2 regions of the Mesorhizobium sp. Ca11 genome follow, and region 2 is predicted to be linked to the other one. Evidence: predicted binding sites of a transcription regulator. Region 2 holds the regulator's gene; the other holds the start of a gene.

Evidence for each region. Region 2 encodes LexA, which represses DNA repair genes until DNA is damaged. Its sites were predicted from a motif close to TGTTCNNNNTGTGTTCNG; they were not measured.
Region 1: the regulator LexA is predicted to act here: its motif matches at 2,189-2,206, upstream of dinB (DNA polymerase IV).

The regions. Positions count from the first base shown of each region.
Region 1 is NZ_JAIUHU010000014.1:43,431-47,002, reverse strand. Features, by position in the region: gene LB538_RS22400 (TadE/TadG family type IV pilus assembly protein) at 1-668, shown strand, start outside; gene LB538_RS22395 (hypothetical protein) at 708-938, opposite strand; gene LB538_RS22390 (polymerase) at 1,009-1,242, opposite strand; gene LB538_RS22385 (cupin domain-containing protein) at 1,622-2,002, shown strand; gene dinB (DNA polymerase IV) at 2,273-3,535, shown strand.
Region 2 is NZ_JAIUHU010000011.1:116,768-120,339, forward strand. Features, by position in the region: gene kynU (kynureninase) at 1-1,153, opposite strand, end outside; gene lexA (transcriptional repressor LexA) at 1,587-2,321, shown strand; gene LB538_RS20060 (ComEC/Rec2 family competence protein) at 2,357-3,572, opposite strand, start outside.

The DNA.
Region 1 (3,572 bases), on a different contig from region 2:
GCTCGGCGATCGTCAGCGCCGGCTGCGTCTCGACAGTCGGCGGCACGCAAGGGCTGACGCCGCCAAACGCCACGCTTTCCTGCGGCGCGCCGCATGAGAACCAGTATGCTTCGTTCGATCCGCTGGCCGACGTCGTTCCTCCCGCCTATACGCTGTGCCTGCCGGTGCCCAATGGCAAAACGGTGACGCTCTCGCCGGGTACCTATTGCGACAAGACCTTGTCGGGAAAGATCACCCTCAATCCGGGCACCTACATCATGCGCAATGTCACCATAAAGCCGGGCGGCAACGGCAGCCTGAGCGGCCAGGGCGTGACGATCTTCCTGATGGAGAACTCACAGCTCTATATCAACGCCAACGAACAGGTGAACCTGTCGCCGCCCACCAGCGGCCCCTACGCCGGAATCACCGTCTACCAGGCTCACGGCAACACCCAGGCGCTGACGCTGAACGGCGGATCGGGCTCCGTGGTCAGCGGCTTTATCTACGCCCCGGACGCCGTCATCACCTATGCCGGAAATTCGGACATGAACGCCCAGGGCAGTTGCCTGCGGCTGGTCGGCGATACGATCTCGATGACGGGGAACTCGGCCGTGAAGTCGGATTGCACGGCCGAACTCGGAGGCCGGGCGGCGTATGCGGGCCGGATGATCACCCTGGCGAAATGAGCACCAACCTCCTCCGCCAGGAGGAGGACGAGATTGCCCCTAGCCGACAATATCCGCGCCCGCTCGCTCGTCGAAGAGCACGGCGCAGCCGCGCTTGAGCGCGACCTGCGTCAAGGCGTTGGCCGCATCCTCATCCGACGAGACGAAATCGCCGGTCAGGACGCGCAACTCCTCGACGGCCCTCGACATCGGCACGATACGGCCGGCCGAACGGTCGCTCACGCAGGCGTCGATGACGCACAGAAGATCGATGAGTTCGAAATTGTCCATGGCGGCCTCCGCCAGCGCCATCCCTTCGCTCCGTCAACGGCCCGGGGCGCGGACTGGTTCCCGCGCGGCTTCATCCGCGCGGCCTGGCGGGCGCGAGCTTGAGGTCGAAGCGGGCCGGCAGGCATGGCTCGAGGCAGGCTCGGCGCAGCGATCCGGTCGCAATCGTATCGACCGGGAGAAGGATCACCATACGGGCCTGGCGCTCGGGCCAGAGCGGCCTGCCGAAGACGAAGAAGACGCCGCCGACCAGGCCGGCCAGAAGCAGTGCGGCAAACAGATTGGCGATCATCTTACCGGGTTGCACGGCCCTCAACTCCAGGAGCGGTTTCAGGGAAAGGCGTGCCCGCCATATCGCAGGAATAGCGGGCACGCCGTGGTCAACCGCCGATGAAGGGACTTTGTCCGGCGGCTTGCTAGCCAATGATTTTGGTGCCGTCGTTGTTTCCTGAAAATAGGCGTGTCGGGCCTCTGCGTTCGTGCGATGGGACTTCGGTCCGAAGATGGCCCGGGACCGTCGCCCGAGGGCCTGGAATATCCACCTTCCACGACAATGCGCCAAGCGTTCGGCTGAGCTCGCGGTCACCTCTATTAATTAGCAATCGCTCATAATAAGGCTTATGAATACACTCGCGGTCGCCGACGATCGCAACGTCAGGCGCCGCTTCACACATGGGAGGGATACCATGGCCGAAGTTGCAATGAAGGTGACGAAACTCGAATCCAAATCGCACAACAATCCCGACGAGGTCCGCGCGCCCGCCAAGACGCGTGTCGAGATCGTGCGGCTGCCGGGCTATACGCTCGGGCGAATGAACATGCAGCCGGGCTGGAAATGGTCCGAATGTGTGAAGCCGGTGGTCAAGACCGACAGCTGCCAGGTCTCGCATGTCGGCTATGCCGTGTCCGGCTCGATCACCGTACGGATGACCGACGGCACGCAAAAGACCATCGAGGCCGGCACTTCCTACACCATCCCGCCCGGCCACGACGCCTGGGTGGAAGGCAACCAGCCGTTCCAATGCATCGAGGTGCTGAGCGCCGAAGAATACGCCAAGCCGGCATAACGCAGACAGTCGCAATTTACGTTCAGAAGCGAAGGAGGAATCGCCTCGCGAGGCGATCCCTCCTCAGCCTGCGGCGGCGTGTCCCGCGCAAAGGTCATGCGCACAACCGGCGCTCTATCTGTGGCTGCGCCCCCAGTTGTGGAAACCTGCACGGCCAAGCGTGGTGGCTTGACAGAGAGCTTCTTTTGTTCTCTTTATGTTCCGTTAATTCCCCTTACAAAAGACGCAGCTAATGCTGCAATGCCACACAAATGGCCATGGGAGCGCGCGATGGCCGCCACGAACACCGCCGCGGCCGCCACCATCCTGCATGCCGACCTCGACGCCTTCTACGCCTCGGTCGAGCAACTGCTAGATCCGTCATTGCGTGGCAAGCCGATCGCCGTCGGCGGAGGCGTGGTGCTGGCGGCCTCCTATGAGGCGAAAATCTTTGGCGTGCGCGGCGGCATGCCGGGCCGCAAAGCGCGCGAGCTCTGCCCTCAGCTCATCTTCGTCGGCGGTCATTTTTCTGAATACCAGCGCCTCGGCGACGCCGCGATTAAGGTGCTCGACGATTTCACGCCGGCGGTCGAGCGCATCTCGATCGACGAGGCTTTTGCCGACGTCGCCGGCTGCACGCATCTGTTCGGATCACCGCAAGAGATCGCGCGAAAAATCCGCGAGCGGGTGAAGGCCGAGCTCGGCCTGCCGATCTCGATCGGTGTGGCGCGGACCAAGCATCTGGCCAAGATCGCCTCGCAGGTAGCCAAGCCCGACGGGCTGGTAGTGGTCGAGCCCGGCATCGAGCTCGCCTTCCTGCACGACCTGCCTGTCACGCTGATGTGGGGTGTCGGCCCGGCGACCAAGGCCAGGCTGGCCGAGATCGGCGTCGAGACGATCGGGCAATTGGCGCGCACCCATAGCGGCGCGCTGGAGCGGCTGATCGGCCATGCCGCCGGCCAGAAGCTTGCCGCGCTCGCCTGGAACCGCGACCCGCGAAAACTCGAGGCACACCGCCGCGCGCATTCTGCCGGCGCGCAATCGGCGCTCGGCAGGAAGCCGGCAGTGCCGCGCGTCTTCGTGCCGACGCTCCTGCATCTGGCCGACCGCGTGGCCAGCCGGTTGCGCGCCAAGGACCGGCCCGGGCGCACAGTGACGGTGCGGGTTCGCTTCGCCGATCTGCGCGCTGTGAGCCGCTCGATCACGCTCGACCAGCCGATCCAGGCGACCGCGATGCTGGCGGAGATCGCCGAGGAACTGGTGCGCGGCGTGCTTGCCGCCCATCCGGGCGAGAGGGACATCTCGCTGCTCGCCATCTCTGTCTCGCATCTGGAGGAGCATGCCGAGCTGCAGCTCGAACTGCCGCTCGGGCTGGCGGACGAGAAGCTGAGGCCCGGCAGCCGCAAAGGCCTGGCGCGCTTCGGCGCCGACCGGGCGGTGGACAAGATCCGCCAGCGCTTCGGCAAGGAGGCGGTCGGCTACGGCACGGTAGCGCTGGAAGGTCCGCGCTCGGTGCCGGACGGGTTTAGGGAATTGGCCGAGAAGGAGCTGTGAGTGGCTGAGGCATCTCCTCTGGCGCCATTGGAGATTG
Region 2 (3,572 bases):
GGTAGCCGACATAGAGCGGCGTAAAGCCGAAACGAATGGTGGATGGCGCGCGGAAATCGCCGATCACGCCGCGCTCGATCAAGGCACGCATCACCTGATAGCCATGCGGATGGGCGAACGACACCTGGCTGCCGCGCTCGGCGCCGTTGCGTGGGCTCTCCAGCTCAAGACCGAAGCCGCCGCATTTGGCTTCGACAAGCCGGATGAACAGGTCCGTCAGTGCGACGCTTTTTCTCCGCACGGCCCTGATGTCGACATCGTTCCACATATCCAGCGCCCCTTTCAGCGCGCGCATCGACAGCACCGGTTGCGTTCCGCAAAGGAACCGCCGGATGCCCGTGCCCGCGGCGTAGCCCTGCTCGAACGCGAAAGGCCGGGCATGGCCCCACCAGCCGCTGAGCGGCTGGCGAATGTCGCGATGGTGGCGGTTCGCGGCGTAGATGAAGGCTGGCGAGCCCGGCCCGCCATTGAGATACTTGTAGGTGCAGCCAATGGCGAAATCGGCATTAGAGCCGTCGAGATCCACCGGCAGCGCACCCGCCGTGTGGCAGAGGTCCCACACGATCAGCGCGCCGGCTTCCTGAGCCTTGCGGGTGAGCGCCGCCATGTCGCGCAGCCGGCCGGATTTGTAGTTGACGTGGTTGACCAGAATGACCGCGACGCGATCGTCGACCAGTTCCTCAATCGTCGGGGCATCGGCGCCTTCGAGCCGCAGCACCGTGCCGGGCCGCGTCGATGCGACGCCTTCCGCCATGTAGAGGTCGGTCGGAAAGCTGTCGCCCTCGGCAACGATCACCGAACGCTCGGGCCGCATTGTAAGTGCCGCATGCAGGACCTTGTAGATGTTGATCGAAGTCGTGTCGCAAACGACCGTCTGGCCGGGTTTCGCGCCGATCAGCCGTCCTAGCTGGTCACCCAGCTCGATGGGCATATCGAACCAGCCGGCGGTGTTCCAGGCGCGGATGAGATCCCGCGCCCATTCCTGCCTCGCGGCAGTCTCGATCTCGCTGAAGGCGTCCACCGAAGCGGCGCCCAGCGAATTGCCGTCGAGGTATATGACGTCTTCCGGCAAGACGAAGCGATCGCGCATGGCGCGCAGCGGATCCGCGGCATCCATCGCCTCGACTTCGGCGAGATCAGGAATTCCCCTCATTGTGCTGCCGCCTCCATTTCGATCTGGCCGAGGGGGTTGTCTCACCACCCTCGGCGACAGGGCAAGAACCTTTGGTCCTGTGTTAGCTGGTCCATAGACGGCGAAGACTGCGGATCGGAACTTCGCCAAGGTTGGCATTTTGGATTCGTTTCGTTCACGGTGCCGCGCGCTTACGGAACGAGCCGACGTGATCCCATCCGCGGCTTCGTGATCGTGTCGGCTCTTGTTTCAGCTTAACGAAGCTCCAAAATCGAGCGGAATCAATGCCGCTGTCCTACAAGGGGCGGCCAGGGCATCACCGGATGCGACATTGTTTCGGCAGCCTTAACAAATTCACTAAACTTTAAACGGTTGCGGAACACAACTGGAACAGATAGTGTTTGTTCTGGGTTTGTTTTTCTGATTCTGGTTTCAGAACCCGTGGGGGCCGCCGATGCTGACGCGCAAACAACATGAACTCCTGATGTTCATCCATGAACGCCTGAAGGAGAGCGGGATTCCTCCATCATTCGATGAGATGAAGGAGGCGCTCGACCTTGCCTCCAAGTCCGGCATCCACCGGCTGATCACGGCGCTGGAAGAACGCGGCTTCATTCGCCGGCTGCCGAACCGGGCGCGCGCGCTGGAAGTGCTGCGCCTGCCCGACTCGATCGCGCCTGGCCTGAATGCCGCGAAGAAGTTTTCGCCAAGCGTCATCCAGGGCGGCCAAGGCAATCTCAGTCGCCAGGTCAAGCCGACGACGCCATCGCGCACTCCGACGCCAAGCAATGACGACGAGGCCGCGGCGGCCGTATCCATTCCGGTGATGGGCCGCATCGCCGCCGGCGTGCCGATTGACGCCATCCAGCACCAGACGCATTCGATCTCGGTGCCGCCGGACATGATCATGGGCGGCGAGCATTACGCGTTGGAGGTCAAGGGCGACTCGATGATCGAGGCCGGCATCTTCGATGGCGACACCGTCATCATCCGCAATGCCAACACCGCAAGCCCGGGCGAGATCGTGGTGGCGCTGGTCGACGATGAGGAGGCGACGCTTAAGCGTTTCCGCCGCAAGGGTGCCTCGATCGCGCTCGAGGCTGCCAACCCGGCCTATGAGACCCGGATCTTCGGACCGGACCGGGTCAAGGTTCAGGGCAAGCTCGTGGGACTTATCCGCCGCTACTGAGCAGAACGGCTCGCCGTCTTCGCCCGAACGACAATCTATTGGGCCGGTGCGGCGGCTGGTTTTTCCGGCTGCTTATAGGGCGCCAGTCCCCTCGCCTCGCGCGTGTATTTCCGCTGCTCGTGCCAGGGTCGGTATGGTTCTACGACCGCGTAGCGGACGGTTGGCCGCGCGGTTGCCGATTGCGGATCGAAGAAGACGGCGGCGCTGCCGTCGCGCGCCAGCTGCCGCTTGGTAATGACGAGCACACGCGGATCGCGGCATGGGTTATAGGCCGTGGCGTCGTTGATGACGATGAGGTCGGCGAAACCGCAGGCCGGCCGGGCGGCGTCGCGGGTCTCGGCGAGCGCGACGATCGCGCCGGAAGGATGCCGGCCGATGCAGAGATCACCGGTGCAATAGAAGGGCGAGCCGGGCGGCAGGTCGACGGGATCGGCAATGTCCAGCATATCTCTGGCGAACCTTTCCGGCGGCACGATCTCCTCGGCTTTCAGCGCCCGTTTCCAGTTGTCGGTGGTGAACTCGTTGGAGCGCTCGCGATTGACGGCAAGCTCGCCGCCGCCGATCGGCATCGCCACCAGATGCGCATCCTCCGAGATAAGCACGTCCGGTGTGCGGACATGCGGAATGGCCAGCAGCGCAGCGAGCGCGAAAGGAACGGCGGCAAGCCTCAGCCAGGTGGTAGCCATCGTCGCGATGACCAGCGCGACCGTCGCCAGCAGCACCGACTGGATCGAGATCAGCCCCACGGCGTCGACCGGTGAGCGCTCGGAAATCCATGCCGAAATGGTGATCATCGCCGTCAGGCCTTTGCCCATGACAAAGAGGAAGGGACCGTCGAAGCCGAAGGGCATGGCCAGCGCGCTCAGCACGGCGAATGGCATGACGACCAATGAGACGATCGGCATCACCGCCAGATTGGCCAGCAGGCTGAGCGGCGACACCCGCTGGAAGTGCCAGATGGCAAACAACAATGTCGCGCTGCCCGCGATGAGCGACGTCACGGCGGCGCCACCCGCTCCAATCGCCAGTTTTCGCGATAGGAACCCGAGAAACGAACGCTTTGCCGGCGGCGCGGTCGTTTTGCCGGCGCGATAGTCGGCAAAGCCGGCATAGGCGCCGACCAGGGCGGCGGTGGCAGCGAAGGACATCTGGAAGCTCGGGCCGACCACTTCATGCGGCGAGACCAGGATGACAGCGATGGCAGAGATCGCCAGGTTGCGCATGGTCAGCGCTGCGCGGTCGAAAAGCACG